DNA from 4 places in the Glutamicibacter sp. HZAU genome. Region 3 is predicted to be linked to each of the others. Evidence: riboswitches for the same ligand, from Rfam matches in the RefSeq annotation. Region 3 holds a riboswitch; each other region holds the start of a gene.
What was found. A riboswitch is a leader RNA that binds a small molecule or an ion and turns the genes downstream of it on or off. The one in region 3 is predicted to bind S-adenosylmethionine.
Positions count from the first base shown of each region.

Region 1 (7,709 bases), on a different contig from region 3:
GCCCGCAACAATCACGAATTGGTGGAGGCCAACGCATGAGAATCCCATTTGAAAGCGCAGCCGTGGGCACCGACACTCCATGGCAGCAATTGCCCGCGTTGATGCTGCCGGCCTACGGCCAGACCTGGGCCATGGTCGGAATCGTCATGGCCCTGGTCATCAGCCTCGGAGGGCTGATGGGCATCGCGCTGTACAACACCGATCGGCAGGGGCTCTTCCCGCGGGCGCGCTTGCATGCGGTGCTCAGCTGGATTGCCAACATGGGGCGCTCCCTGCCGTTCCTGGTGCTGATGGCAGCGATCATCCCCTTCACCAAATGGGTCACCGGCACCACCATCGGCATTGCCGCGGCCGCCGTGCCCATGACCATTGCCGGCATCCCGTTCTTCGCCCGGCTGGTGCAGAACGCGCTGAACGACCTGCCGAGGCACAACCTGGCCGTAGGGCTGGTCACCGGCGGTTCGGCCGCGCAGATCATCGGCACCACGCAGATCCGCGAGGCGCTGCCGGCCCTGGCTTCGGCCATCACGCTGAACACCATCTCGATGATCGAGTATTCGGCCATCGCCGGGACCATTGGAGCCGGGGGCATCGGCTATCTCGCCGTGACCTACGGCTACCAGCGCTTCGACATGAACGTCATGCTGGCGACCATCGTGGTGCTGATCCTGACCGTGCAAATTGTCCAATTCCTCGGCGACCGCATCGCCCGCGCCCTGGCGCGTCCCTGAACACCATCGACGAACGAACGAGCGAGACCATGACTACACCGCACACCGGGCACGACCACGGCTTCACGCTGCGCAAGAACCGCAATGCCCTTCCCTGGACCATCGCCGCCCTCGCGGCCGTGGCCGCCCTCATCCTCGGCGTGCTGCTGGGCCAGCAGCGCTCCGCCCCTGCCGCCGCCTCGGCCGCCGGAAGCCAGACGAAGTTCACGGTCCACTTCGAACCGGCCATGGCCGGGGAGGAGAAGATCCTGGATTTCGTGGCGCGCCAGATCGCGCCTGACTACGGCATCGAAATCGAGAAGGTCGGGCTGCAGGATCCGATCCAGGCCAACCAGGCGGTGGCCAGCGGCCAATTCGATGCCACCATTTTCGAGCACCAGTGGTACATGGAGCAGTCCGCCGAGGCTGCCGGAGTCGAGCTGGAACCCACGGTGGAGCTCTTCCAGTGGGGTTTCGGGCTCTACTCGAACCATTACGAATCGGTCGAGGACATCCCGCGCGGCGCCTCGCTGCTGCTGCCCAACGACGTGGCCAACCAGGGCCAGGCGCTGTGGCTGCTGCAACGCGAGGGCCTGCTCGGCCTGGACCCGGACATCGAACCGCGCACCGCGAAGATCTCCGATGTGGTTGATAACCCCCGGGGCTTCGAGCTCAAGGAAGCCGACCTGCTGGCGATGCCGCGCATGCTTGACGACGTCGGCGTGGCGATCGGCTACGTCTCCCAGTTCGATGCGGGCAAGGTCGACCGCGACCAGGGGATCTTGTTCCCCGAGCCGCCCAAGACCTTTGCCTCCCGCCTGATCATGGGCGCGGAGTATGCCAAGAGCGCCGATGCGCAGAAGCTGGTGGAAGCATTCTCCGATCCGCGGCTGCAGGAGTACCTGGCCACGACCGAGGATCCGCTGGTCCAGGGAGTGCTCACCCCGGTCTCCGGTTCCTGACGGCAACCCCCATTGCGCCGCACGGATCGGCGTTCGCGAAGCGGCCCGGCACCGACAGGAGCCGGGCCGCTTCACGCTCCTGATGACGCATTATCTCCGCCGAGGCCAGCAGCGTCAAGGATTTCCTGTCAAGGTGCTTAATCCTTGGACTTGTGACAGAGAATTACGCCCAATATGACGAACATCGGGCATTTCAGAATGCGTTGTGTGACTTCATGACCCCTGTCTTACGTAACGCTTGTCTGCTGAATTCACGGGTTGCAGACTTGAATTGTTCGGCCGGTACAGCCGGACACCCCATCCAGAGCGACCGAGAGACCTGGCTCGTTGAAGTCGCAGCAACCACCCGTGAACGGGAGCGGTGCTAAGGCCAGGACCGATGGAGATTGCTAATTTTCACGACAGTCTGCCGGGAGAAACTCGCCAAGAGTAGTCCCACGAATCATGGCAGAACGTACAGGGAATCTAGGCGTAATCCTCGGGTCACCAACCGAGAGGACATTTGAAATCATGCGTACAGCACATTTTGGACTGAAGACCACTGCGATTCTTGCCGTTCTGGGCTTATCGCTCACCGCGTGCGGCGGCAACGCCAATAAGACGGGCGCAGCGCAGGCGGTAGCCGATCCAGGGACGCCGGTTGAAGGAGGCACCTTCACCTTCGCTGAAGTCACCCCTATCAACAATTGGCAGACTCAGGCAGCACGCTTCTATGAGAAGGCGAATGTTCTGAACTCAGTGCTTGATCGCCTGACCTACTATGACGTGGAAGCCGGCAAACTGGTTGGCTGGATCGCCAGCGAGTTCGAAGCCAATGAGGACCAGACGGAGTTCACTTTCACCATTCGCGACGGTGTCACTTTCTCAGACGGCTCCAAGCTGGATGCTGAGGCTGTGAAGCTGAACCTGGACGCCCTTGGAAAGGGAATCAAGTCTGCCCAGATTGCGCCAAACGTTGATTTTGCCGCCTATAAGTCGGCAGAAGTCGTAGGGGGCAACAAGGTCAAAGTAACGCTCAAGCGACCAGATGCCAATTTCCTCAGGTCGACTTCCTCCGTAACTGCTGGTTTGGTGTCCCCGAAGACCCTTGAACTGGACAATGCCGCGCAGTCTTCGATCTCCAAGATAGTTGGTTCCGGCCCATTCGTCTTCGAATCGGAAAAGCCTGATGAAGAAGTCGTTTTCAGCAGCCGGGATGACTACGCCTGGGCGCCAGAAACTGCCCCGAACCAGGGCGATGCCTACCTGGATACCCTGGTTATCAAGTACCTTCCAGAGGTCGCTAGCCGTGCCGGCGCCGCCCAGTCCGGGCAGGTGGATCTCGTCCGAGGATTGCAGCCGGTAGACGAACAGGTGCTGGCCTCCAGCGGCGGCAAGGTTTATGCCGCCGAAGGGGTGGACCTGACCACCAACCACGCGGCCGTGCGCATTGGCTCGGGAAAGCTGGAAGACGTCAAAGTCCGCCAGGCACTGCAGGTTGCAATCGACCGCCAGGCCATCAAAGACACCGTTCTCTCGGATAGCTATGTCATTTCGGGATCGATCCTCAACCACAAGGCACCAGGGTTTGTAGACCTGTCAGCAGAATTGGCTTATAACCCGGAAAAGGCCAAGCAGTTATTGGACGAGGCCGGATGGAAGCCGGGCGCAGATGGCATTCGGGAGAAGGACGGGAAGAAGCTGGAAGTCACGGTTTCCACCTCCAATAACTCCGTAGTCATCAAGCCAGCGTTCGAACTGATTGAGCAGCAATGGCGCGAGATCGGCGTCCAGCTGATCAACCGCGCGGCGGACAATACTTTCCTGACCAACGCACTTGTCGACGACAAGGTGGAGTTCTTCGGAACTCGCCAGTTTGCGTACGGCGGACTGGGCCCGGTCTATGCACCTGCGAACAACAACCAGACCCTTCGCGCTGATCCTGAACTGAACAAGCTTTTCACCAAAGAGCAGTCGGCGGCCACCGATGAGGAACACCTGAAGCTGGTCGAAGAAGAACAGCGTGCCCTGGTGCTGGACAAGGCCCTGACGCTGGTTCTTTGGGACGAAGTCCAGGTCTATGGCGCCAATAGCTCGGCGAACGTCGAGTTCACTTCCGGTACCGCGCCCATCTTCCAAGGTGCTTGGAAGAGCGAAGGCTAGGAACCAAATCCATGGGCACTTACATCGTAAAACGACTGGGACAGGCGCTTCTGGTCATCTGGCTTGCCTACACAGCGGTTTTCATTGCCGTGCAATCCTTGCCGAATGACCCGGTCACGATCTTCCTGAGCACTGACTCGGCGGCGGATCCGGCCACCATTGCCCAGATGAAGGCATACTACGGATACGACCAGCCGCTCTTCGTGCAGTACTTCTCGCAGTTGCTCGGGCTGCTTCGCGGGGATCTTGGATATTCGTTATCCAATGGTTCGGAAGTGGCAACGCGCATCGGGGAAGTCGCTGGATCAACCTTGATTCTGGCTGGCAGTGCATTCGTTCTTTCAGTGGTATTCGCCCTGATCATCGCCTCGGCTGCGAGCCTAGCCAGAGGCGGGAAGTTGCGCAAGGCGCTGCTGAACCTGCCACCTTTGATGGTTTCGATACCTGTTTTCTGGTTGGGGCTGCTGCTCTTGCAGCTGTTGGCCGTGCAGCTCGGCGTGATGTCGCTGTTCCCGGATGGATCGTTCATGTCGTTGGCGGTGCCAATCTTCGTGCTGGCCGTGCACCTGAGCGCTCCGATTGCCCAGGTCCTGATCAAGAGCGTGCAGGAAGTGAATAGGCAACCGTTTATTGAAGTTTTGCGCGCCAAAGGCGCAAGCGAAGCATGGATCTTCTACCGGCACACCTTGAAGAACGCGGCCCCGGCCGCGCTATCCATTGCCGGTATCACCATCGGTGCCTTGCTCGCTGGTTCCGTCATCACCGAGACCGTGTTTTCCCGCGCGGGATTAGGCCAGCTGATCTTGCAGTCAGTGACGGCGCAGGACATTCCACTGGTCCAGGGATTGGTGCTGCTGACCGCAGTCGTTTTCACCGCAGTCAACTTGCTCGTTGATCTCATCCACCCGCAGCTCGATCCACGCATCGTCACGTCAACAAGCGGCGCAACCCGCTCGCTTGTTGCGTAAGGAAAGTAGGACTAATGAGTCTCATAACCGAACACGTTGGATCGGTGGACACAGCAGACCAGCCGCTAGCTTCAACCAAGCCTGCAACCAAAATAGGAAATCCAGCAGCACGCTGGTTTGCCGCCTGGTGGGTTCTCATTCCGCTGGCCGTATTTGTGGCGTGGGCTTTTCTTCCATCGCTCTTTACGGGCCACGACCCGATTACTGGTGTGCCGGCTGACAAGCTGCTAGCGCCATCCGCGGAACACCTGTTTGGAACCGACCATCTGGGGCGTGACATCTACAGCCGAGTTGTCTACGGAACGCGCCAGACGCTGCTGACCGCGGGCCTGGCGTGCTTGGTTGGAAGCGTTGTCGGGTCGATCCTCGGTCTGCTGGCGGGCACTGCTGGACGTTTCGCAGATACCGTGGCAATGCGATTTGTCGATATTGTCCTGGCAGTTCCGGCCTTCCTCATTGCGCTGATTCTGGTCACCGCGACTGAACCTGGACCGCTGTCCTTGGGCCTGGGTGTAGGCATCGCCTCGATCGCTGCATTCGCACGCCTCGTGCGCACAGAGGTGCTGAGGGTCCGCTCTCGAGATTTCGTGCAGGCAGCGTTAATGAGTGGCGGGAAGTACTTCACGGTGCTGCGTCGGCACATCATCCCGCATATCGTCGGTCCGGTGCTGTCCTTGCTAGCTGTGGATCTGGGTGCTGCAATTCTTGCGATCTCCGGTTTAGGGTTCCTCGGCTTCGGGTCGCCACCGCCAACCCCTGAATGGGGACTGCTGATTTCCGAAGGCCGCCAGTACCTTTCGGTGGCTTGGTGGCTGACGACATTGCCGGGATTGGTCATCGTGTCGGCGGTCATGCTGACAGCCGTACTGGGACGTGCCATCAACAAGGCATTCCGCTTCTAGCTCTACACTTCGATGAACGGACAAGACCATGAACGCAACCAGCAACGCTTCTTCTGCGGTGATCCGCATAGAGGACTTAACAGTCCAGTATGCCCAAGGCACCGTAGCTGCTGACAGCATCAACTTGGAAATTCCAGCGGGACAAATCGTTGCCATTGTCGGTGAATCCGGCTCGGGCAAATCAACGCTGACCAAGACCCTGATTGGCCTATTGCCACAGGGGACGGAGGTCCAAGGAAGCGTGCGTTTCGGCGGTACTGAAGTCACCAATCTTTCTTTGTCCGACTGGCGTGCCATTCGTGGTGCCGGAATCGGCTTAGTCCCGCAGGATCCGGGCGCCTCGCTGGATCCCGTGAAGACCATTGGCTCCCAGATCATCGAAGTATTCCGTTTGCATCCGTCACGCTCAGTTCCAAAGGCCCAGTGGCGCTCTAAGGCAATCGAACTGATGCAGAGCGTTGGCATCGACCGGGCGGAAAGCCGGCTGGATCAATTTCCGCACGAGCTTTCTGGCGGGCTGAAGCAACGTGTATTGATTGCCATCGCCTTCGCGTTGAATCCTCAACTGCTCATTGCGGATGAACCCACCAGCGCCTTGGACGTCACCGTCCAGCGCACAGTTTTGGAAGTTTTCGTTTCGCTGGCTCGGAAGAAGGGAACCACTGTACTCTTCGTAACTCACGATCTGGCTGTTGCGACTGACATCGCAGACCGGGTACTGGTCATGAATTCGGGGAGGCTCCTCGAAGATCGCAGCGTTCCGGCGCTGGTTGCACAGAGCACTGAACCTTACACCAAGGCACTGCTCGACCAGGCCTATGCGCATCAGGACAGGCAACAACCTTCAACCTCAGACGACATCGCGATCACAGTGGAGGGACTCGGCAAGGTCTTCGGCAAAGGCCGCAACGAGCACCAGGTTCTTTCCGACGTCAGTTTCGAAGTGCAGCGAGGCACCACGTTCTCGCTGGTAGGCGAATCCGGTTCCGGAAAATCCACAACAGCAAAAATCATCATGGGAATGCATCCAGCCACCGAAGGATCGGTGCTGGTCAACGGCAGAGAAGTTGCCAACATCAGCGGCAAGCAGCGCTATGACCTGTGGAGGGACGCGCAACTGGTCTATCAGAACCCCGACTCTGCTCTGGACCCTCGACAGTCGATCGGCTCGATCATCGCTGAACCAATGGTCAACTACCGTCTGGGTGATTCCGCTTGGCGTGCCCAGCGAGTAGCGCAGTTGATGGATCAGGTGAACCTGCCAGAACAGCTGGTCGGAAGACGCCCAGGAGAGCTTTCCGGGGGACAACGCCAACGCGTCGCCATTGCCCGGGCTCTGGCAAGCGGTGCCAAAATTCTCGTCCTCGATGAAGCATTGAGCGCACTTGATGTACTCACCCAGGAACAAATACTTGAGTTGCTCGACCAGCTGCAGCGCGAAGAACAACTGACCTACCTGTTCATTTCCCATGATCTGCATGTGGTGGAACGGATCAGCCACCGCGTAGGCGTGATGTGCCGTGGGCAAATTGTGGAATCGGGAACCGTCGATGAAATCTATTCCAATCCCCAGCATGAGTACACCAGGACCCTGCTTGCGGCGAATCCCGGCAAGGTACTTCGCGAATTGGCCGATACGCGTATCGCCTAGCCATTTCACACCAATTCCAAAATCTACAAGGAGCATCCATGAGCACTGAAGCCTTGGCAACATTCCGTCCTTCCGCTCAGCAGCACACCGAAGCCGCTTACCAAGAACTTTTGGCACACTTCAGCCAGGTATTTGCCCGTATCGCGCAGGGCGCTACCGAACGCGAACAGCAGCGCATCCTGCCTTTCGAGCAGGTGCAGTGGCTCAAGGACGCAGGATTCACCACCTTGCGCGTGCCAGCCAGCCACGGTGGCTCGCCGATTAGCCATGAGCACCTGTTCCGCCTGCTTATCGAGCTGGCGGCAGCCGACTCCAACGTAGCCCACTTGCTGCGCAGCCACTTCTCGTTCGTGGAAACCATTGCCCTGCAGCCT
Region 1 covers NZ_SCKZ01000006.1:63,746-71,454, reverse strand. The annotation lists gene EKH49_RS10055 (methionine ABC transporter ATP-binding protein) at 1-39, shown strand, start outside; gene EKH49_RS10050 (methionine ABC transporter permease) at 36-731, shown strand; gene EKH49_RS10045 (MetQ/NlpA family ABC transporter substrate-binding protein) at 761-1,672, shown strand; SAM riboswitch class I at 1,967-2,058, shown strand; gene EKH49_RS10040 (ABC transporter substrate-binding protein) at 2,183-3,814, shown strand; gene EKH49_RS10035 (ABC transporter permease) at 3,826-4,782, shown strand; gene EKH49_RS10030 (ABC transporter permease) at 4,797-5,684, shown strand; gene EKH49_RS10025 (ABC transporter ATP-binding protein) at 5,713-7,335, shown strand; gene EKH49_RS10020 (acyl-CoA dehydrogenase family protein) at 7,374-7,709, shown strand, end outside.
Region 1: it holds a riboswitch for S-adenosylmethionine, as region 3 does, so the genes downstream of both, EKH49_RS10040 (ABC transporter substrate-binding protein) here and EKH49_RS00780 (OsmC family protein) in region 3, are expected to answer to the same signal.

Region 2 (7,709 bases), on a different contig from region 3:
AGCCAACCCGCCGTGTATGAACTGCTTGTTCTGCTGATCCTTGTCGTGGCCATCGTGATGGTCACGGCACGCTTGAAGATCAGCCCATTCCTCGCCCTCATTGGCGCCGCCATCTTGGCCGCTTTCGCCTACCGGATTCCGTTGGCCGATGTGGCCTCGACGGTCACCACGGCCTTCGGCAGCACCATGGGCAACATCGGTCTGGTGATCCTGTTCGGAACAATGATTGGCGTCATCCTGGAGAAATCCGGCGCCGCGATCTCCATGGCAGATGCGCTGATCAAGGTGCTGGGCACGCGGTTCCCCAACCTGACGCTCTCAATCATCGGCTACATCGTTTCCATTCCCGTCTTCTGCGACTCCGGGTACGTGGTGCTCAACTCGCTGCGCAAAGCCATCACCCTGCGCACCGGAGTTTCCGCGCTGGCGACATCCATCGCATTGATGACCGGCCTGTACGCAACCCACACCATGGTGCCTCCGACTCCGGGACCGCTGGCCGCAGCCGAGAGCATCGGCGTTGCCGACAACCTGGGCCTGATCATCGCAGTCGGCTTGCCAGTTGCCGCCATCTCGGCGCTGGCCGGCTTGGCCTACGCCAGCCGTTTCAACAAGTCCAAGTGGACTCCGCTGCCCAGTGAAGGCGAAGACGACCTCTCCGAACTCGACTACGAGCAGCTGCGCGCAAGCTTCGGCAAATTGCCCCACCCGGCGTTGGCCTTCATGCCGATCCTGGTTCCGCTCGTGCTGATCTGCGCCGCCTCCATTGCGAAGCTGCCTTCGCTCCCGTTCGGCGAGGGCATCGCCCTGGAAATCCTTTCCTTCATCGGTACTCCGGTGATCGCGCTGATTTTCGGCTTGATCTCCTCAACCTTCCTGCTCAGCGGCGACAGCAAGCTGTCGGTCTTCAACGAGCAGATGCATGAAGCCGTGCGCACCGCTGCCCCGATCTTGCTGATCACCGGCGCCGGTGCCGGTTTCGGCGCGGTGCTGGCGGCCTCGGATCTGACCACAATTCTTTCGGATTCGCTCAGCGGCCTGGGCTTGGGCCTGGCGGTGCCGTTCCTGATCGCCGCTGCGCTGAAGTCCGCGCAGGGTTCCTCCACCGTGTCCATGGTGACCACCTCCGCGCTGGTCGCGCCGATGCTCGGCTCCTTGGGCCTGGGCTCGGAACTGGGCATGGTGCTCACGGTACTGGCCGTCGGTGCCGGTGCGATGGTTGTCTCGCACGCCAACGACTCGTACTTCTGGGTCGTTTCGCAGCTCAGCCGCATTCCGGTAATTACCGCATACAAGACCTTGAGCGTGGCGACCGCCATCCAGGGTACCGCCGCCTTCCTGACGGTACTGCTCCTGGGAGCCGTACTGCTGTAGCAGGATGCTGGCCAAGTAAACAACGGATCGCACCATCTGCCGATGGTGCGATCCGTTTCTTTATGCGGCCGCAGACTGGCCGGGCTATGCCGGCTAGACGCCTCGCGCGGCCCTGTTCGCTTTTGCGGCCGAGATCATCAGCAACGTGATGACGGCGAGATAGCCGGCCCCGGTTGTGGCGAAGGCGAAACCGAACTGGCCCAGCACGCAGAGAATCGTTGCACCGGCCAGCATGGCCCAGCCGGCCCAGGTAGCCGCGGCCATCAGCGGCGCAGCCCGCCGATGCCCTGCCAGCCAGGCCTCGTCGCTGGCCAAGGTATGGCGCGTCTTGATGCCGATGGACGCATTGCGCGCGAGCTTTCCATCCCGGGCCATGGGTGCGAGGAACGCTGGCACCACAGTGATGCCCATCAACCCGAGCATGAAGGGGATGACGCCTGCTGGATCCACGTTCCACCTGTTCTGACTATTCGCCGTGAACAGCCATCCTATTCGGAGGCAGAGCAGTTCCCGAGTTCAGATTTCGTCATGCAAGTGTCATACGAAGGCCGCGCTGCCATCGATCAGGCAGGCAGGAGGCTCGAAGATGACGTATTTTGTCCTGCCGTTCCCTCGTATGACAGTGCCCTTCCAAGACTGCTGCCGGCAGTGGTTGACTCGGAGCACAACCCATCCAGAGCGGCTGAGAGACCTGGCTCCGCGACGCCGCAGTAAGCCTGCATCCGGCAGGTAGTGCTAACGCCAGGATCGATGGAATCGCAGGGATCCTGCGTCCTTCGGAACCTGCAACGCAAGGGAGAAGAAGATGACCGTACAAAGCACTGGACTACGCCGAGTTCCCTACTACGGGAACGCCAGCGAAACCGAGCTGGAACAGTGGCGCGCAGTTGCCCAACAGGTGGGAGGCACGCTCGCCAAGGACGCCCTGGAACGCGACCGCAAGAACCAGCAGCCATTCGCCGAAGTGCAGCTGCTGCGCGAGGCCGGCTTGCTGAACCTCCTGGTGCCTGCGGAATACGGCGGAGCAGGAGCCCACTGGGAAACCGCCTTCGAGGTGGTCCGCATCCTGGCCGCGGCCGATGGCTCCATCGCGCAACTACTGGCCTACCACTACATCAATCAGTCCAGCATTGCCTTCTATGCTCCGGCGGAGGCGCAAGGCAAGTGGTGGCTACGCACCGTGGAAGGCGGCTGGCTCTGGGGCGATTCGGTTAATCCGGTTGACCCGGATCTGACGCTGAGCGTCGAAGGGGATGGGTACCGGCTGAACGGGGCCAAGCGGTTCTCCACCGGTTCCGGTGTTGGCGAGGTCATCGTCATCAACGCACTGGTCCAGGGCGGGGAATACGACGGGCAGATTCTCGCCTTCGTGCTGCCGCGCGACATCGAAGGACTGGAAATCGTTGACGACTGGGACTACCTGGGCCAGCGGCTCAGCGCCTCGAACTCGCTGAAGTACCACAACGTCAGGCTTGAAGCCGAGGACTTGCTCGGTTTCGTCACCGACGAACCAGTGTCCACCTTGCTCACCCCGGGGATCCAGCTGGCATTCGCCAACTTCTACCTGGGCATCGCCGAAGGAGCGCTGCAGCGCGGCAAGCAGATCCTGCTGGGCCGCAAGAATGCCTGGCTGTTCTCGCAGGCCGACACCTACGCCCAAGACCCGATTTTCCAGCGCACCGTCGGGGAGCTCAAGGCCCGCACCGCCGCAGTGGCTGCACTGACCGAGAAACTCGGCCGGAAATTCGATGCGCTGCTGTCCAAGGCCGGGGACGTCACCCAGCCCGAGCGGGCCGCGCTGGCAGTGGAAATCGCCGAAGCCAAGGTGGTCTCCACCGAGGTGGGCGTCGAGGTGGCGAACCGGATCTTCGAAGTGACCGGATCATCCTCGACCGCGAGCTCGGTGGGCCTGGATTTGTATTGGCGCAACGTGCGTACCCACTCGCTGCATGACCCGGTGGACTACAAGAAGATCGAGGTCGGCGCGTACTTCCTGCGCGGAGAATCCCAGCCGCTCTCGCTCTACACCTAGAATTTCGAACGGATTGGATTCAACGATGACTGTACTTGCAACTGGCACTCGGCTTGCAGGGCTCAAAGCCCGTTTTGCCCCGCTCTTCGCGGACATCGCGCAGGGCGCTGCCGAACGCGACCGCACCGGAGAATTGCCCTACCAAGCGGTGGCCGACCTGGCGGCCGCCGGCTTCGGCGCCGTCCGGGTTCCGGAATCGCACGGCGGGGCCGGGGCGACCCTGCCTGAGCTCTTCGAGCTGTTCGTGGATCTTGCGGCCGCTGATTCCAATATCGCCCAGGCGCTGCGCGCGCACTTCGCCTTCGTCGAGGATCGGCTGGTGGCCGCCGAAGGCCCGGGGCGCGACAAGTGGCTGGCCCGCTTCGCCGCCGGAGAACTGGTGGGCAACTCGTGGACCGAGGTTGGAACCGTGAAGGTCGGGGACGTGATCACCAAGGTCACCCCGGACGGCGAGGGCGGCTTCAAGATCAATGGAACCAAGTACTATTCCACCGGCTCAATTTTCGCTGACTGGCTGGACACCTATGCCGAGCGCACCGACACCGGCAAGCGCGTGATCGCCGCGGTCAACCGCCACCAGCCCGGTGTCGAGCTGGCCGATGACTGGGATGGCTTCGGCCAGCGCACCACGGGTACCGGAACCTCCACCTTCACCGATGCGGTGGTGGCCGAGGAGGACCTGATCGACTTCGATACCCGTTTCAAGTACCAGACCGCGTTCTACCAGCAGGTGCTGCTGGCGGTCCTGGCCGGCTCCGCCAAAGCGGCAGAACGGGACTTCGCCGCCGAGCTGAAGGCGCGCAAGCGGACCTTCAGCCATGCCGCAGCCAATGTGGCGGCCGAAGACCCGCAGCTGCTGCAGGTGATCGGCGAGGTCTCCGCTGCATCCTTCGCCGCCGCGGCAACGGTTCAACGCGTTTCGGTGGCGTTGCAGGGAGCCTACGAAACAGCGCTGGCGCTGCACACCGGCCAGGCGAGCGCAGAAGAGGACGAAGCGGCCAATGATGCGGCCGAGTTGGCCAGCGCGCAGGCGCAGGTGGTGCTGACCCCGCTGGTGCTCAATGCCATCACCCATGCCTTCGATGCGCTGGCTGCCAGCGCGACGAGCGTTTCCAAGAACCTTGATCGGCACTGGCGCAATGCCCGGACCGCTGGCAACCACAATCCCTGGGTCTTCAAGGCGCGGTTGATCGGCGACCTGGCGGTCAACGGCACCGAGCTTCCACGCGTGTGGGCGATCGGCGCCTCGAAGTAGCTTCCATTTCCGTAGCAGGCCCAGCATTCTTTGCCGATGCTGGGCCTGTTGTTTTGCGCCTGCAGAATCGCCCGCTGGCTAGACTGTGTGGGTGATCAATTACACCCTGCGCCAGCTGCAGTATTTCGTCGCCGTCGCAGAACTGGGGTCCATTTCGGCTGCAGCGAAGCAGTGCCATATTTCCCGGGCCGCCATGTCGCAGTCGATGGACGAGCTGGAGCGCGCCGTCGGCTCCCAGCTGCTGGTGCGACGCCGGGCGCGCGGGGTGGTGCTCACCGCTGTCGGCACCGACTTCCTGCTGGATTCGCGGGCGCTGGTGCGCCATGCCGAAGAGGTGCAGGACCTGATCGTCGAGCGCCAGACCAAGCTCTCGGGCCCGCTGGTGATCGGCTGCTATTCCTCGCTGGCAGCGTTCTGGATCCCGGTGATCTGCGAACGCTTCACCAATGTCCACCCGGACCTGCAGGTGACCTTGGTGGAAGGCGATGGCGCCGAGCTGCAAGAACGCATGCTCAAGGGCCACCTGGATGCGGTGCTCACCCATACCCGCCACCTGCTGTCGCAGGTATCCTGGCGCCGCGTAATGTCGGGCCGCCCGTATGTGCTGGTGGGCGGCAACCACCGGCTGGCGGACCGAACCTCTGTTGCGCTCGCCGAGCTGGCCGATGACGATTTCGTTTCACTGGATATTCCCACGGTGCGCGATAACCAGCTGGTGAACCTGCGCATGTCGGGCCTTGATCCGAAGGTGCGCTGGAGTTCGCAGAGCTTCGAGGCGGTGCGCGGGATGGTGGCCCGGGGTCTGGGCTACACCGTGCTGGTGCAGCGTCCGCCGGTCAACCTGAGCTACGACGGGTTGCCGCTGTCGGCGCTGGAGATCGAAGGCGAGGTCGGGGTCAGCGACATCTGCGTGGCCTATACCGCCTCGGAACGCCTGAGCCTGCGGCTGCGCGCGTTCCTGGATTTCTGCGAGGAAACCGGGGCAGAGAAAGAACGCGGGGCCGGCTGTAACCCGTAGGTTCCAACCGGCCCCGCGCTCCAACCAGCCGGGAGGCTAGTGGCTCATTTCCTCGGCTTCGAGGTCCGCGTCGCGGCCTTCCTTGATGCCGTGCATGGCCAGCGCGGCGACGATGAACGCGGCCGCCCAGACGCCGCCGGCGATCCACAGCGAGCCGCCGCCCAGCAGCACCAGGCCGGCAACGATCATCGGGGTGAAGCCTGCGCCCACGGTGGAGGAGAGCTGGTAGACCAGCGAGGCACCGGTGTAGCGGATGCGGGTGGGGAACAGCTCGGCGGTGAATGCGCCGAACGGCCCGAAGATGAACGCCTGGATGATGCCGTTGGCCACGAACAGGGCGATGGCGAACAGCCACAGCTGGCCCAGTTCCAGCATCCACATGATCGGCAGGGCGGCGATGGCGCCGGCGAGGATGCCGACCATCATGACCGGGCGGCGGCCCAGCTTGTCGGAGTAGCGCGAGGATACCCAGATGCCCACCACGGTCAGTGCGGCACCGATGGCCTTGATGTTCAGCACCGCCGTGCGGTCCATTCCGACTTCCTCGACCACGTAGGAGATGGCCCAGACGGTCATCAACCCCTGCACGGTGTAGGAGCTCATGCCCACCAGGGTTCCGCGGATGACCGACTTCGGGTTCTGCGCGAAGACCGGCTGGGGTGCGGTGGTGGCGCGTGGCGACGCTGGCGGCAGGGCGCCGCGGTCGCCGGGGCCGATGATGGAGATCGGGGCCTTGCCAGCTGGCAGGGTGAACATGCCGAAGATGGCCAGCGACGCCAGGTCGATGGTGTGATCCGAATGCAGGTGGGTGAGGAAGATGCCGCGAAGGTTAGCCGGGGTGAATCCCGCTTTCATCAGCTGGTTGCCCACGCCGGTTCCGGCATCCACCAGATAGACGCTGTCGCCCACGATGACGGCGGTGGAAATTCCTGCGCGCTTTCCGGCGTTCTCGCCGGTCCACCAGCGCGGACCGCCGGCGGTGCCCAGCGTCACGACGCGGGGATTGAGATTGGCGGAGGCCATGGAATGCGCCCTTTCTTTCGTTCAAGTGCTGCAATCAATTCTTATGCGCTGGATCACATCCGTAAAACTGTTTTTATCAACCAGCTAAATAGGTTTCACCGATGATTGGTTGGGTATGCTCATAGCATCGACGTACACCAAGGAGGGTCATGTCCGAGCCAGAACGCAGCCGGATCTCACGCTGGCTGCTGCCCGAGGGCAGCGAGCCCGACCCGCGCTTCACCCTTGCCAACGAGCGCACCTTCCTGGCCTGGGTCCGCACCTCATTGGCGTTCCTTGCCGGCGGCACCGCGCTGGAGGCCTTCGCCGCCGAGGCCTTCCCCTCGCCGCTGCGCACCTGGCTGGCGGTGCTGGTGATCGGCGTCGGCATCCTGATCGCCGCCGGTGCCGCGGTGCGCTGGGTTCGTGTAGAGCGCAGCATGCGCACCGGCCGGCCGCTGCCGATTCCCGCCATTGTCCCGCTGCTGGCCTTCGGCGCGGTGGTCGCCTCGCTGGCGGCCATCGTCATGATCTTCTGGTCGCTCGGCTCGTGAAGAACGAACCCATCGAGATCGCCGATGCGGGCCTGCAGCCCGAGCGGACCATCTTCGCGTGGAATCGCACGATGGTCTCCTTCCTCGTGGTCTCCGCTGTTTTCCTGCGCTGGCTGCCGCACTACGGCATCGGCATGATCCTGCTGATCGCGGTGTCCTCGTCGATGGCTCTGGGGATCCTGCTCTCGCAGCGTGCGCGGTATCGGCGCATGGCCCTCGGGGTCAAGCACGAGAAGGTCCAGGCGGACGTGGTTGCGGTGCTGATGACCACGCTGGCGCTTTGTGCGCTGGGCGGATATGCGCTGTTCCTGGTGCTCGGCCCGAACTAAGCACGGTGCAACCGCGTGCCGTTGATGCCGCTGCTGAAAGCATCGGAAAATCGCCGGATCCATTTGCCGCCAGCGGGCGTACAGTGGAACTACCGGTTCAGCTCGAATTCGCCGTAAAAGGGGATGATTTGCGATGCAGGCTGAC
Region 2 covers NZ_SCKZ01000006.1:441,822-449,530, forward strand. The annotation lists gene EKH49_RS11835 (GntP family permease) at 13-1,374, shown strand; gene EKH49_RS11840 (SdpI family protein) at 1,468-1,824, opposite strand; SAM riboswitch class I at 2,041-2,131, shown strand; gene EKH49_RS11845 (acyl-CoA dehydrogenase family protein) at 2,180-3,406, shown strand; gene EKH49_RS11850 (acyl-CoA dehydrogenase family protein) at 3,432-4,661, shown strand; gene EKH49_RS11855 (LysR family transcriptional regulator) at 4,753-5,679, shown strand; gene EKH49_RS11860 (MFS transporter) at 5,716-6,702, opposite strand; gene EKH49_RS11865 (YidH family protein) at 6,852-7,235, shown strand; gene EKH49_RS11870 (DUF202 domain-containing protein) at 7,232-7,564, shown strand; gene EKH49_RS11875 (DUF6069 family protein) at 7,698-7,709, shown strand, end outside.
Region 2: it holds a riboswitch for S-adenosylmethionine, as region 3 does, so the genes downstream of both, EKH49_RS11845 (acyl-CoA dehydrogenase family protein) here and EKH49_RS00780 (OsmC family protein) in region 3, are expected to answer to the same signal.

Region 3 (7,709 bases):
CTTGTTGGCTTCGGCCGCGTCACGGGCCCAGTGGACGACGCCGCCGCGGGCGGTGAAGTTCTTCTCGAACTCCTCCAGCCGCTCTTCGAGGTTGGCCATCGTCAGGTTCTTGATGGCGCTGCCGGCGTCGCGCAGCTCTTCCCAGTCAGGGAGCTCGCCGACGACATTCAGCCGCTTGTCGCGAATGGTGTGGGTGGCGTGGCGCAGGTTCTTGCGCATCTGGGTGTTGCCCAGCTCGCGGTGCGCCGCCTTCGGGAATGGCTCGGTCTCGAACAGGTTGCCCTGCCCGCCGGCTGGCATGCCGAGGAATACCTGGGTCACAGTGACACCGTCTCTTCCATGGTGCTGGCCAGGATGTCGGCCAGGTGCAGGGTCTTTGGCTTGGCTCCGGTGCGCGAAAGGCCGCCGCCGATGTGCATCAGGCAGGAGGCGTCGCCGCCTGCGCAGGCGGAGGCGCCGGTGGAGCAGATGTTCTTCATCTTGTCTTCGAGCATCGCCGAGGAAACATCGGAGTTCTTGATCGCGAAGGTGCCGCCGAAGCCGCAGCACTGGTCGGCTTCCGGCAGCTCGTTGACGGTGATGCCGCCGACGGTCTTGAGCAGATCCAGCTGGCGGTCGCCGAGCTTCAGCGAACGCATGCCGTGGCAGGAAGGGTGGTAGGTGATGGTCTGCGGGAAGTAGCTGCCCAGCTGCTCTGCCGCGTTGGTGATGCCCAGGACATCCACCAGCAGCTGGCTCAGCTCGTAGGTGCGCTTGCCGACGGCAACTGCGCGGTCCTTCAGCTCGGGCTTGCCCAGGCGCTCGGCCAGATAGGGGTGCTGGTGCTTGACCGAAGCGACGCAGGAACCCGAGGGGGCGACCGCGACGTCATAGTCTTCGGTGTCGAAGGCGTTGATGTGGTTTTCGACGACGGGCAGCGCTTCAGGCATATAGCCGGAATTCATATGCATTTGCCCACAGCAGGCTTGCGCCTTCGGGAAAATGACTTCATGGCCCAAGCGTTCCAGGATTTTCACGGTCGACTTGGCGGTTTCCGGATACATAGCATCCACAATGCACGTGGCAAAGAGAGCAATTCGCATAATAAATGACTCTTTCAGGGTGTGGTCAGACCATACTATTCCACTTGCTTCTCAATAGTCAAGACTTGTTGTGATGGCTCTCACCTTGTACTCTTGGTGGTCGGACCACATATGGTCAGACCATCTAGAGTAAGGACGCCCACACCGTGTTTACACCCTCCACGGATCCAATTGCGGGGAGCATCGCTGTCTCAGCGCTCGTCGCGCTGATACCGCTTCTAGCCTTCTTCGTGCTCCTCGCGGTGATCAAGGTCAAGGCCCACTGGGCCGGCCTCGGCTCGCTCGCCGTTGCCATCATCGTTGCGATCTTCGGCTGGAGCATGCCGGTTGGATTGGCATTGAACTCCGGACTGATGGGCATGGTCTTCGGCGCCTTCCCGATCGTCTGGATCGTTGTCATGGCGATCTTCCTCTACCAGGTCACCGTCAAGTCCGGCCGCTTCGAAGATCTCCGTCGTGTATTCGACGTCATCGGCGGCGGTGACGTGCGCATCCAGGCCGTGCTGATCGCCTTCTGCTTCGGCGGCCTGCTTGAAGCGCTGGCCGGATTCGGCGCACCGGTGGCGATTACCGCCACCATGCTGCTGGCACTGGGCCTGTCCCCGCTTCGCGCTGCCTGCGCCGTGCTGATCGCCAACACCGCTCCGGTTGCCTTCGGCGCCGTGGCCATCCCGATCACCACCGCCGGCGCGCTGACCGGCATCCCGGCTGCCGACATCGGCGCCATCGTCGGCCACCAGTCCCCGCTGCTGGCACTGTTCGTCCCGTCGATCCTGGTGCTGATCCTCGATGGCTGGCGCGGCATGCGCCAGACCCTGCCGGCAACGCTGACCATCGGCATTTCCTTCGGTGTCGCGCAGTGGCTGTGCTCCACCTACTTCTCCTACGAGCTGACCGATATCGTCGCCTCGCTGATCGGCCTGGCCGCGGCAGTGATCCTGCTTCGCTTCTGGACCCCGAAGGGCGCCGACGAAGCACGCCAGCGCGTGCTGACCGCTGAAGCAGCCGCAGTTCCGCACGAGTCGAACACCAAGCTGCACGCAGGCAACACCTGGATGGCTCTGTTCCCATACCTGCTGGTTATCGTCATCTTCGGCGTGGCCAAGCTGTGGAAGCTGGGCGTGGACATTCCTGCATGGCTGGCAAGCACCGACATCAAGTTCGGCTGGCCAGGCCTGGACGGCAAGATCCTGAACGCCGAAGGCGAAGCGGTCACCTCCACCATCTACAACTTCCAGTGGCTGTCCTCCCCGGGCACCCTGCTGCTGATCACCGGCCTGATCGTGGCCCTGGTCTACGCAAAGAACGACGGCAACGGCAAGTACGCCATGACCTTCGGCGAAGGTGCTGCCGAAATCGGCAAGACCATCTACAACATGCGCTGGGCTGCGCTGACCATCCTGTCGGTCCTCGGCCTGGCATACGTGATGAACCTTTCGGGCCAGACCATCACCATCGGCACTTGGCTGGCCGGCACCGGCGCGTTCTTCGCCTTCCTCTCACCAATCCTGGGCTGGATCGGCACCGCGGTGACCGGCTCGGACACCTCGGCCAACGCGCTGTTCGCCAAGCTGCAGCAGACCGCCGGCGTCAATGCCGGCATCGACCCGAACCTGCTGGTTGCCGCCAACACCTCCGGCGGCGTGGTCGGCAAGCTGATCTCCCCGCAGAACCTGGCCATCGCCGCCACCTCGGTGAAGATGGAAGGCCAGGAATCGGTGATCCTGAAGAAGGTTGCCGGCTGGTCCGTAGGCATGCTGCTGGTGCTGTGCTGCTTGGTCTACCTGCAGTCCACCCCGGTGCTGTCCTGGATGCTGCCATAGCCCTGACCGGCTAAAATAGATCCGATGTCAATGAACCCAGCTCCGCGTGCATACCAGATCGTTCTCCAGGCAATTGAAGAAGATCTGCGCAGGGAGAAGCTATCCGTAGGAGACCAGCTTCCCGGCGAGCGTGCGCTCGCGGAGCGGCATGGGATTTCGCGGGCTTCGGTCCGCGATGCCATCCGCATCCTCGATGTCATGGGCATTATCAAGACTTCTACCGGCTCCGGGCCGAACTCCGGAGCGGTGATCATCTCCAACCCCTCGGCCGGCATCTCGCAAGCATTGCGGCTGCACCTGGCGGCCAAGGGGATCAACGTCCGCGAGATCGTCGAGTCGCGCATCCTGCTGGAAACCTGGGCCGCGCAAATGAACCCCCGCGACCCGGTCTACGCCCAGCAGGTCATCGACCGCACCGCGGTGCTGATCATGCGCATGGACGACCCGCAGCTTTCCCGCGAGTCCTTCCACCGCATCGATGCCGAGTTCCATGTGCTCCTGGCCTCCATGGCCGGCAACGCCGTGGTGGAATCGATGATGGAATCGCTGCGCAACTCGATCAGCGACTACGTCTCCGACTCAGTGCCCAGCGACGAGGCCTGGCAGCCGGTGGTGCGCGTGCTGCGCCGCCAGCACAAGGCCATCCACCACGCCTTCGCGACGAACCAGCGCGAACGGGCAGCCCAGCTGCTCGAAGAGCACATCAACTGGTTCTACTCGCAGACCCGCTAGCGCCAACATCTAAACTTCGACCGTATAAGTCGGACTTTATTGCCCCTCGACCCTTATATATCTGATATATTCTGGGACAGCGACGGGGCTACTTTTTCGGATGCAACAGCAGGTTCATATCGCAGGTCAGTTCCCGTCGATTTACCATCGAAACTTCTTGCGAGGGAATTCATGAGCCAACTTTTTGACCTGTCCGGACGACTGGCCTTGGTCACCGGGTCCTCCCGCGGCATTGGCCGCGAACTTGCTAAAGCACTGGCCGATGCCGGTGCCACCATCATCCTGCACGGCCGAGATGCGCAAAGGCTTGACAAAACGGCCGCCGAATTCGCCGCCTGCTACGGCGCAGAAAGAATCCATAGCGTCTGCTTCGATGTCACCGATGACGCCACTGTGCGCGAGAATATCGCCGCCATCGAAAAGACCATCGGCCCCATCCGCATCCTGGTGAACAACGCAGGCATCCAGCACCGCGTGCCCATGCTGGAACTGGAAGTCGCCGACTGGCAGCGCGTGATCGATACCAACCTCACCAGCGCCTTCTTAGTAGGCCGAGAAGTCGCACGTGGCATGGTAGAACGCGGCGAAGGCAAGATCATCAACATCTGTTCGGTGCAAACCGACCTGGCCCGACCCACCATCTCCGGCTACACCGCGGCCAAGGGCGGACTGCGCAATCTCACCCGCGCCATGACCGCAGAATGGGCCGGAGCAGGACTTCAGATCAACGGCATCGCACCGGGCTATATCCACACCGAAATGACGCAGAATCTGGTGGATGACGAGAAATTCAACTCCTGGATCCTGGGCCGCACCCCGGCTGGCCGTTGGGGAACCGTCGAGGACCTAGCGGGCCCAGCAGTGTGGTTGGCCTCGGGTGGATCGAACTACGTGAACGGGCAAACCATTTTCATCGACGGAGGCATGAGCGTTGTCGTCTAGCGCCCTGTCCAACAGGACCTTGGCCGTCGTGGCGCACGCGGCCGGGGACCTGCGCATCGAGCAGATCGAGCTGCCAGCACCGGCAGCAAATGAGGCACGCGTAGCCATCGCCTACGGAGGCATCTGCGGATCGGACCTGCACTACTGGAGCCACGGAGCCGCTGGGGAATCCATCCTCAAGGCCCCGATGGTTCTGGGGCACGAGATCGTCGGCACCGTCATCCAGGCTGCCGCCGACGGCAGCGGTCCGCCAGCCGGAACCAAAGTTGCGGTGCACCCTGCAACACCAGGGGAGACCGGGGAACCTTATCCGGAGGCCTGCCCGAACCTTTCACCGGGATGCACCTACCTGGGCTCGGCTGCCCGCTACCCGCATACCGAGGGCGCCTTTGCGCGCGAGGTGAATCTGCCCTCCCGGATGCTTCGCGAACTGCCTGCCGGACTGTCGCTGCGCGACGCTGCGCTGGCCGAGCCAGCCGCAGTGGCCTGGCACGCGGTATCGCGAGCCGGCGAGGTTGCCGCCAAGAAGGCGTTGGTCATTGGCGCTGGCCCGATCGGAGCGCTGGCCGTGGCCGTGCTCAAGCGTGCCGGAGCCGAGGAAATCATCGCGGTGGACATGCACGATAAGCCGCTGGAAATTGCCAAGGAACTGGGTGCCACATCCACCTTGCGTGCCGATGACCAGGAGGCGATTGCCAAGGTGAACGCCGATGTGGTGATCGAGGCCAGCGGCAATTACCGCGGATTGGCCTCGGCGGTGCGCGGTGCTGTGCGCGGCGGGCGCGTGGTCATGGTCGGGTTGCTGCCTTCGGGAGAGCAACCTGCACTGATTTCCCTGGCGATTACCCGCGAGCTGGAACTTGCCGGGTCTTTCCGCTTCAACGGCGAAATCGACCAAGTGCTTGCTGCCCTGGCCGATGGCTCATTGCAGATTTCCGCGGCGGTAACCCACGAATTCCCGGTGGCCGAGGGCCTCGAAGCCTTTGAAACAGCCAAGAATTCTTCGAAGTCCGGCAAGGTCTTGCTGAACTTCCTCGGGAAGTAGCCCGCCTTTACCGCAAGTGCGCCGCCGCAGCCCCGAAGCCAGGGCCCGCGGCGGCTACTTGTTTGGTTTAGCGGACGTTAATTGGCCGCTGCAATGCTCACCGCGGTACGCACCGGTACCGGGTTGGCGAACAGATCCAGTACCGGGCAGTGGGCATCCACTGCCTGGCGCAGTTCTTCATAGCGTTCGGCCGATTCCGGGCCGGCGATCTGGATGTCCAGTTCCACCGACGAGAAGCCCGGGCGGATGGACTTGTCAATGCCGAGGAGGCCACGGACATCGAGGTGGCCATTGGCCTGGATCTTCACGTCGTCCACCTGGATGCCAAGGTTTTGGGCATACAAGCGGTAGACCACAACCTGGCAGGAGATCAGCGCGCCGAGCGCATATTCCACCGGGCTGGCGGCCACGTCGTTGCCACCCAGGGCAGCTGGCTCGTCGACCTGGAAAGTGTGCTTCCCGGAGACAATGTTGCTGGCTACCGAATCGAAACCCTCGCCCTGAACGGTAAAGGTCAATTTGGCGCTTTGCGGGGCCGCCGAGATGCGTTCGCCCCAGCCCTTGCCTGCTTCCTGCAGGCGCTGTGCGCGGTCTTCGGATACGGTCAGGGTAGATGCTGCATTAGACATGAGGAATTAATCCCCTTTCTGGCGCAAGGGGCGCCATCGCTTACGCACCTTGGCGTTCAAGATGCGTCGAATCTTCACCTGGGGCACCCCGCACAATGACGCAGGAGGGTTGCCGTCCACTCAGCCAGGGCTCAAAGAGCGGAACTCGTGATTCTGTGGTTCTTTTCTATCGGCTGCGGTGCCAGCGCGTAAAGGGCAGGGGTAACTTTTCGTCATCGGGCAACTTGTCTGGCTGCTCGCTAAGATGGAATCGAGCTCTCGGGCACCCACTGCACGAACAATGAACGGCGAGTATGGAATTCCAGCTGACACTTTCTGCGGCCCAGACCTTGGTGACCGAATCCGAATACAACCTGGGCCAGTTCCTCTGCGATTCCGGAAAAGTGGAGATCGTCCACCGGGACATGAAGCCGGGATATACCCGCATTTCGGCAATGGTGCTGCGCGAATCGGTGATGGCCGAGCTGCAAATCAACCGCGGCAATATCAGCTTCACCAGCTTCTGCAGCAAGCATCCGGGCGTTCAATCCTGCGAGGATGTCGCCGCCTTGCTCATTGAGGTCACCACCGAAGAGGACCAGGGCTTCTTCGTCTCCGACTCCGGGGTGGACCCTTTCGCATGGAAACGCAACAGCAAGCCGCAGTGGGAACGGACCCTTGACCGTCTGCTTCCAGCAATTCCAGATGAGCAACTGATTGACGAGGAACCGCTGGGATTGATCCTGAAAGTGGTCAGCGAACCCCGTTACGGAGGCGAGGACGCGCTGACCTTGCAGGCGCGGCCGGCCCGCCGGGGCACCAAGAGCCCCTGGGTCCAGACTGGAGTCAGCTGGCGCAACGTCGCCTTCGATGAGCGCTTCTCCAAGAAGCAGCGCCGAGCGGTCGTTGAACTGGACCGGCTGCGTGAACGCGTGGAACAGAACACCTACCGGCATTCGTGGGATCCCAAGGACTGGATCTCGCTGATGGATCTGCCTGGCCAGGACCTGCTGGATGCCTTCGAGGCCCTGCGCGACGCCGGAGTGCAGATCGTCAACGGCGGTTCCGCTGCCAAGCTCCCGGTGGAATTCAGTGCGCAACCAGCCATGGCCCACGTGGATGTGCGCCGCACTGAGCAGGGCCTGCGCATGGAAGGCAAGCTGCGCGGCCCGCACGAAGAGCACCACCACCTCCTGCCGATCGGCACGCCGCCGACCCTGCTGGCCTACGCCTCCAGCCCGTTGCCCAAAGCGAAGGAACTCGGCTTCGCGCAGTTCGCAGAACCGGTCAGAAAGGAACTGGCGGCATTCATCGAATCCGGTGCGCACATCATCCCGGATGGAGCCATCGAGCTATTCGAGCGGCAGCACCTGGACCGGCTGCGCTTAATGGCGCCGCTGAAGAGCGAAGATGGAAGCTACCGCATCCCGGTTCCCGCGCGCCCCAGCCTCAAGCTGTCCTTGGAGAGCATCCAAAC
Region 3 covers NZ_SCKZ01000001.1:167,846-175,554, reverse strand. The annotation lists gene EKH49_RS00810 (LutB/LldF family L-lactate oxidation iron-sulfur protein) at 1-300, opposite strand, end outside; gene EKH49_RS00805 ((Fe-S)-binding protein) at 318-1,082, opposite strand; gene EKH49_RS00800 (L-lactate permease) at 1,229-2,905, shown strand; gene EKH49_RS00795 (FadR/GntR family transcriptional regulator) at 2,930-3,637, shown strand; gene EKH49_RS00790 (SDR family oxidoreductase) at 3,809-4,579, shown strand; gene EKH49_RS00785 (L-idonate 5-dehydrogenase) at 4,569-5,624, shown strand; gene EKH49_RS00780 (OsmC family protein) at 5,702-6,253, opposite strand; SAM riboswitch class IV at 6,285-6,406, opposite strand; gene EKH49_RS00775 (DEAD/DEAH box helicase) at 6,547-7,709, shown strand, end outside.

Region 4 (7,709 bases), on a different contig from region 3:
AGCAGCTAGCTGGCTGCTATCTCGCAGCATATAGTGCTGGGCTGTTGCTTCCCCTGATGGGGAGCAACAGCCCAGCACTTTTTTATGCAGTTTTTGGCCGCTAGAACAACGTCGCCGCGCTGCCGGCGAAGTCCGGATTCTCCAGTTTCAGCAGTTCCGTCTTGGCTTCCAAGCCACCCAGGTAGCCACCCAGCGAACCATCGGTACGCAGCACGCGGTGGCAGGGCAGCACGATGGGAATCGGGTTGGTGGCGCACGCTGAGCCGACGGCTCGCACCGCCTTCGGCTTGCCGATCTGCTGCGCCAGCTGGGCGTAGCTGAGGGTCTGCCCGTAATCGATATGCCCCAGTTCCAGCTGCACTTGGCGGCGGAACTGCGTAGAGAGCTGCAGATCCACCGGGAGCTCGAAACTGTGCCGTGTGCCCGCGAAGTACTCATCGAGTTGCCGGGCGGTCCCATCCAGGCTCGACTTGTCGCGCAGGATGCGTGGGCTGAGCTTTTCCGAGAGCAGCTCAAGTATCCGGTCGTGGCCCTCGGATTCGAATGCCACCCGCACCAGCCCGGCATCGGTGCTGGCCAGCAGCAATGAACCCACTGGGCTGTCGACCATCCGATAGGCGACATCGACAAGTTCAAGCGCGCGGGCTTTTTCAGCGAGCTGGCCTTGCAGCGCGTCGAGGGTTTGCATTTCAGCGGCCGTCGCCTGCTGCTGATAATTTTTTTCGTTCATGGCTGCTCCCGCCATAGTTCCTGGTCGTCTAGCCGGACCCGCAGGTTCTTGATCCCGTCGGCACCGGCCCTGCGGGCAGCGGCTTCGCTGCCCGAAAGGATTTCGGCAATTTGCGCGTAGCTCATCCCGCCCAGGTACCGATAGGCCACGACCTGCCTTTGCTTGCCGGGAAGCTGATTCACCTCGTGCCAGAGCTGAAGATTGTCCAACTGCAGATCCGGCCGGTTCATCCCGGACGCGGGACCATCCATGTCCTGGTCATTAAGGATCTCCGGCTTATGCTTGCGCAACTCGTCAATGGCCTTGTTCCGGGCAATGCGCACCAGCCACGCCAGGACATTGGCATCATCTGGCAGCTGCGGGTACGTCTTGAGCGCGGCGAGGAAGGTTTCGGACCAGGCATCTTGCGCGCGGTGCTCATCCAGCAGGGCGCGGCAAACACGCAGGACGTTCAGTCCATATTCTTGGACTATCCGCTCAAATGGTGCTTGCATGGCTCTCCTGGGATTTCGCGACCTGCTGGCCTCTCACCATGTAAACGCAACGGCCACCTGTTCTGTGAGGTGTGAATGAAAAATTTTTTCATTCACCCCGCTGCCGCACGGATTCCTAGAATGCCACCAAGTCGGATTCACCGGCGAGCTGCTCAAGCCGGGCCAAATCCACGTCGATAATTTCGCCATTCTCCACGCCTTGGGCTTGCCTGGTTCCTGCCAAGGCGTCGCGAATGGTGCGCATGGTGGCGCCATGGCTGACAATCATGATCTTGCGTCCGGCATGCTTGCTGGCTAGGCCCAGCAGCGCTGGCACCGCGCGGTTCAAGATGTGCGCACACGGCTCAATCTGGTCTGCGGCGGCAGCCGATTCCTTGTCGCTGACCTCCGCCATGTTCCGGCCCTCCAGCGGGCCGAAACCGCGTTCAATGAGTTCCGGAACTGCGTTGCCCGTCGCTGCCCCGATCTGCTGGGCAATCAGCACGGCAGTTTCCCGGGCACGCGCCAAAGGGGATGCCAGAATGAGCGAAAAGTCTTGGCCGATGAGCTTGCGCCCGACCTCGCGAGCTTGCTCGCGTCCGGTTTCGTTCAGCGGGATGTCGGTTTGCCCCTGCAGTCGGCCTGCAAGGTTCCAATCGGTCTGCCCGTGTCGAACCAGTGCCAGCGAAGTATCCATGGCTCCAGCCTACCGGTGCCATAGATGTCGAAGAATCTCCGATCACAGGTCCGATACGCAACGTTACGACTCATAGTTGGGTCACGAACGGTCATGTTGCGAAGATTATTACACCATCCCGAGCGGCCGAGAGATCTGGTTCGATGACGCCGCAGCAACCTGCCACATCCGGTGGTTACGGTGCTACCGCCAGAAACGATGCAGCCGCTTACCCGTTGGAGAACGGCAGGAAGCGACATTGATTCCGGGATTCCTGCCTCGATCGCGGCCCGCCCTGCGGTGCACGCGAAACCCCAATCGACAAGGAGTCGTAAGCCACCATGGCAGATCACAAGTTTGGATTCCGCACCCGCGCCCTGCATGCCGGAGGCACCCCCGATGCTGAGCACGGCTCACGCGCAGTGCCGATCTACCAGACCACGTCGTTCGTCTTCAAGGACGCTGACGATGCGGCCAACCTCTTTGCCCTGCAGAAGTACGGCAACATCTACTCGCGTATCGGCAACCCGACCGTGGCGGCCTTCGAAGAGCGCATGGCTTCGCTGGAAGGCGGCATCGGCGCGGTTGCCACCGGCTCGGGCATGGCCGCGGAATTCGTCACCTTCGCGGCCTTGGCCCAGGCAGGCGACCACATTGTGGCTTCCTCCAAGCTCTATGGCGGCACCATCACCCAGCTGGATGTCTCGCTGCGCCGCTTCGGCATCAGCACCACCTTCATCGACTCCAACGATCCCGCGGACTTCGAAGCCGCGATCCAGGAGAACACCAAGGCCGTCTACACCGAGGTGGTGGCCAACCCGTCCGGCGACATCGCCGACCTGAAGGGCCTGGCCGAAGTCGCGCACCGCCACAACATCCCGCTGGTCGTGGACTCGACGCTCACTCCCCCATACATCCTTCGCCCCATCGAGCACGGCGCGGACATCGTGATCCACTCGGCCACCAAGTTCATCGGCGGGCACGGCACCACCCTGGGCGGCGTCGTCATCGAGTCTGGCAAGTTCAACTGGGGCAACGGCAAGTTCCCCACCATGACCGAGCCGGTAGCCAGCTACGGCAACGTCTCCTGGTGGGACAACTTCGGCGAATACGGCTTCTTGACCAAGCTGCGCAGCGAGCAGCTGCGCGACTTTGGTCCGTCGCTGCCGGCCCAGTCGGCATTCCAGCTGCTGCAGAGCCTGGAGACCCTGCCGCAGCGCATGGACAACCACCTGTCCAACGCCAAGCAGGTCGCCGCCTGGCTGGAATCCGATGAGCGCGTCACCTACGTGAACTACGCAGGCCTGGATTCCCACCCGCAGCACGAGCAGGCCAAGGAGCTGCTGCCCCTGGGCGTCGGCTCGGTCTTCAGCTTCGGCGTGAAGGGCGGACGCGAAGCCGGCGCCAAGTTCATCGAGGCGCTGCAACTGGCCAGCCACCTGGCCAACATCGGCGATGCCCGCACCCTGGTGCTGCACCCTGCCTCCACCACGCACCAGCAGCTGAGCGCCGAGCAGCTGGTCTCCGCTGGCGTGCCAGAAGACCTGATCCGCTTGTCGGTGGGCCTGGAAGACGTCGAAGACATCCTCTGGGATCTGGACCAAGCGCTGGCCGCTTCGCAGGAAGCTGCCGCCGGTTCCGCCGCGCAGTTCGAAGCGCCAACTTATGACGGTTCCGCCTGCGCCTTGCCAACTGCTTCGAAGGGAGCAAACTAATGACTGCCGTTGAAACCACCTGGGAAGGCCCGGGAGCCGCGCAGCGCCTGGAGATCCTGCGCGAGACGAAGACCATCGCCATTGTCGGCGCTTCGAACAAGCCGTCACGTGCCAGCTACTTCGTGGCCACCTACCTGCTCTCCTCCTCACGGTACAAGGTGTACTTCATCAACCCGGTACTCGACGAGATCCTGGGCCAGCCGGTGTACAAGTCGCTCGCCGATCTTCCGGAGACCCCGGATCTGGTGGAGGTCTTCCGCAAGCATGATGACCTGCCCGGCGTGCTGGACGAGGCCCTGGCCGTGGGCGCGAAGACCCTGTGGCTGCAGCTGGGCTCCTGGCACGAGGAAGTGGCCCATCGCGCCGAGGCCGCGGGCATGAACGTGGTCATGGACCGCTGCGTGAAGATCGAGCACGCCCGCTTCCATGGCGGTCTGCGCCTGGCCGGATTCAACACCGGCGTGATTTCCTCGAAGCGACAGGTCCTCGCCTAGGAAGTCCGGAGCTCCACATAATGGGTGCATGCAGCATTCCGCTGCATGCACCCATTATGTGTTCGGAACAGCTCCAGAGTTTCCGTGCAGGCCGACGGGACTGGGCTTTTCCCGCGGCTCATTCGGCAGGAACGTACAGTTCACCTGCGCAATCATGCGCGATGCAATTTCCTCGCCTTCCCCCGAAACCCACTTAAAACCAAATAAAGCCAAAAATTCTCCACATTTTCACTTGACGATGCCACACAATCGGGCATAAAGTCATGGAAACACAGATCAATGTGTTGCAGGTCATGATGAATTGCGGAGGCAAGAATGTTCGCCGAAGAACGACACCGGCTGATCGTTGAGCAGCTGGAAGCTGACGGGAAAGTAACCGTCGCACAGCTCGCGCAGCGCTTCGATATCACCCGGGAAACCGTGCGGCGGGATCTGGCCCAGCTGGAATCCGAGAACTACCTTCGCCGCGTCCACGGCGGAGCGGTTGCCATCACCGAGGCGAGCACCCGCGAGGAAAGCTACGTGGTGCGCACCGCCATCCATTCCGAGTCCAAGGCCCGCATCGCCCAGCGCGCACTGAGCCTGCTGCCGGTCTCCGACGCCTCGGTTGTCATCGACGCGGGAACCACCACGGAAATCCTGGCCGAGCGCATGCTCAAAAGCGCCGCGGGCAACGGCCTGGTGGTCATCACCCATGCCCTGCCCATCGCCGCTGCCCTGGTCCACAGCCCGGATATCGCCTTGGAGCTGATCGGCGGGCGGGTCCGCGGCATCACCGGCGCCTCCAGCGGAGCACGCACCGTGCTGGAATATTCCCAGTACCGGGCGGACATCGCCTTCATCGGCACCAACGGGCTGCATGCAGGATTCGGCCTGAGCACCCCGGACCCGCTGGAAGCCGCCGTCAAGCGCGCCCTGGTCGCCAGCGCCCGCCGCGTGGTGCTGCTGGCCGACGGATCCAAATTCGACCAGGAAACCCTGGTCTGCTTTGCCCGGCTTGAAGACATCGACACCTTGGTCACCGACCAGCAGCCCGACGGGGAGCTCGCTGCCGCGCTGGAAGCCGCGGATGTCGAGGTGGTGATCGCATGATCATCACGCTGACCGCCAATCCGGCACTGGACAAGACCATCGAGCTGGCCGACCCGCTGGCTCCCGGTGCCGTGCAGCGCGCTGTGGCCAGCCATGTCCAGGCGGCAGGCAAGGGAGTGAACGTCTCGCGCGCCATCGCCGCGGCGGGTGGCGCCACCTTGGCCGTGCTGCCCGGAGCCAACACCGACCCGCTGGTCACCGCGCTGGCCCACGACCAGCTGGCTCACCGGAACCTGCCGATCGCCGGAGCGCTGCGCACCAACACCACCCTGACCGATCCCGATGGCACCACCACCAAGATCAATGAGCCAGGTCCCGCCCTTGATGCGCAGCAGCTGGCCGAGCTCGGCGAGCTGGTCGCCGAAGCGGCCGCCGGCGCCAGCTGGCTGGTGATGGCCGGCTCGCTGCCGCCGGGAGTTCCCGCCGGCTTCTATGCGCAGCTGACCGCAAAATTGCGCGCGGCCCTGGGCGCAAAGTGCCCGAAGATCGCCGTGGACACTTCCGGCGCACCGCTGCTCGAGCTCTTTGCCCACGGCCAGCAGCACATCCCAGACCTGGTCAAGCCCAACGCCGAGGAACTGGCGCAGCTGGCTGGCGGCTACAGCGAAGCGGCACTGGAAGGCTCCATCGAGCTGGCCGCCGGCTGCGCGCAGCAGCTGCTGGACCGGGGCGCCGGCGCGGTACTGGCCACGCTCGGGGCACAGGGCGCGCTGCTGGTCACCAAGACCGGAGCCTGGCACGGAACGCACACCCCGATTACCCCGCGCAGCACGGTGGGGGCGGGCGATTCCTCGCTCGCCGGCTACCTGCTGGCCGATGCTGCCGGAGCCAGCGCCCCCGAGAAGCTGAGAAACGCCGTCGCCTACGGGGCCGCGGCAACCCGGCTGCCGGGTTCCACCATCCCGGCCGAATCCGATCTCACCGCTGGCGCCGTAACCGTCAGCGAACTTACCTCAACTCAAGGAACCGAGTCATGAGTGAACTAATCACCGCAGAGCTCGTGCTGCTCGACGCCGACCTGGGCAGCAGCACGAGCGGGGTCATCGAGCAGCTGGCCCAGCTGGTGGCCAGCCAGGGGCGCGCCACCGACGCCGCCGCGTTGGCCGCCGATGCCAAGGCCCGCGAAGCCAAGACCGCGACCGGGGTGCCCGGCGGCATCGCCATCCCGCACTGCCGTTCGGCAGCGGTCACCGAGCCGACCCTGGCCATGGTCCGGCTGGCCCCGCCGGTGGACTTCGGCGCGAAGGACGGCGAAGCCGACCTGGTGTTCTTCATTGCCGCCCCGGACGGCGCCGACCAGGCCCACCTCAAGCTGCTCTCCAAGCTGGCCCGCGCGCTGGTGAAGAAGCCGTTCACCGCCTCGCTGCGCGAAGCAGGCAGCGAAGCTCAGATTGTCGAGCTGATCCGCGCGGTTGTCTCCGACGCCCCGGCGGTCTCCCTCCCCGACGCTGCCCCGGCTGCCAGCCCCGCCGCGCCGGCCGCCCCGGCCGTTGCCACGAAGAAGATCATCGCGGTCACCGCCTGCCCCACCGGCATCGCGCACACCTACATGGCAGCCGATTCGCTGGCCCAGGCCGCCGGCGAAATGGGTGTCGACTTCGCGGTGGAAACCCAGGGCTCCTCGGGTTCCACCCCGCTGGATCCGGCGGTCATCGAAGCCGCCGACGCAGTGATTTTCGCGGTGGACGTGGATGTGCGCGACCGCGGCCGCTTTGCCGGCAAGCCGGTGATCCAGGTTCCGGTTAAGCGCGGCATCGACGAGCCGGAAAAGCTGATCAATGACGCCATCGCCGCCTCCCAAGATCCCCAGGCACGCCGCATTCCCGCCGGTGCCGCCGCGTCCAGCGAAGAATCCGCCGGCAGCGAATCCTTCGGCGCAGGCCTGAAGCGCGCACTGCTCACCGGCGTCTCCTACATGATCCCGTTCGTCGCCGGCGGCGGCCTGCTCATCGCCTTGGGCTTCCTGCTTGGCGGGTACTCGATCAGCGGCGTGGCCGATGGCGTGCTGGGTTCCAGCACCCTGTTCAACCTGCCCGGCGCCGATGTGATGTCGCAGCTGGATGCGCCGTTCGGCCCGCTGGGTGCCTATCTCGGCGCCGTCGCGTTCAAGATCGGTTCGCTGTCCATGTCCTTCCTGGTTCCGGCACTGGCAGGCTACATCGCCTACGCCTACGCGGACCGCCCCGGCATCGCCCCGGGCTTCACCGCCGGCGCGGTGGCAGGGTTCATGGGCGCCGGATTCATCGGCGGCATCATCGGCGGCCTGATCGCCGGCCTGGCCTGCCGCTGGATCAATTCCTGGTCCGTGCCGCGCTTCATGCGCGGACTGATGCCGGTGGTCATCGTGCCGTTGCTCGGCTCGATCATCGCCTCCGGGCTGATGTTCCTCTTCCTCGGCGGGCCGATCGCCAAGCTGACCCTGGCGCTGAACGACTGGCTTTCGGGCATGTCCGGCGCCGCAGCGGCCGTGCTCGGCCTGATCCTGGGCCTGATGATGGCGGTGGACCTGGGTGGACCGGTCAACAAGGT
Region 4 covers NZ_SCKZ01000006.1:89,303-97,011, forward strand. The annotation lists gene katG (catalase/peroxidase HPI) at 1-2, shown strand, start outside; gene EKH49_RS10115 (methylated-DNA--[protein]-cysteine S-methyltransferase) at 101-730, opposite strand; gene EKH49_RS10120 (RNA polymerase sigma factor) at 727-1,224, opposite strand; gene EKH49_RS10125 (histidine phosphatase family protein) at 1,340-1,900, opposite strand; SAM riboswitch class I at 2,011-2,122, shown strand; gene EKH49_RS10130 (O-acetylhomoserine aminocarboxypropyltransferase/cysteine synthase family protein) at 2,221-3,594, shown strand; gene EKH49_RS10135 (CoA-binding protein) at 3,594-4,088, shown strand; gene EKH49_RS10140 (DeoR/GlpR family DNA-binding transcription regulator) at 4,404-5,180, shown strand; gene EKH49_RS10145 (1-phosphofructokinase family hexose kinase) at 5,177-6,157, shown strand; gene EKH49_RS10150 (PTS fructose transporter subunit IIABC) at 6,154-7,709, shown strand, end outside.
Region 4: it holds a riboswitch for S-adenosylmethionine, as region 3 does, so the genes downstream of both, EKH49_RS10130 (O-acetylhomoserine aminocarboxypropyltransferase/cysteine synthase family protein) here and EKH49_RS00780 (OsmC family protein) in region 3, are expected to answer to the same signal.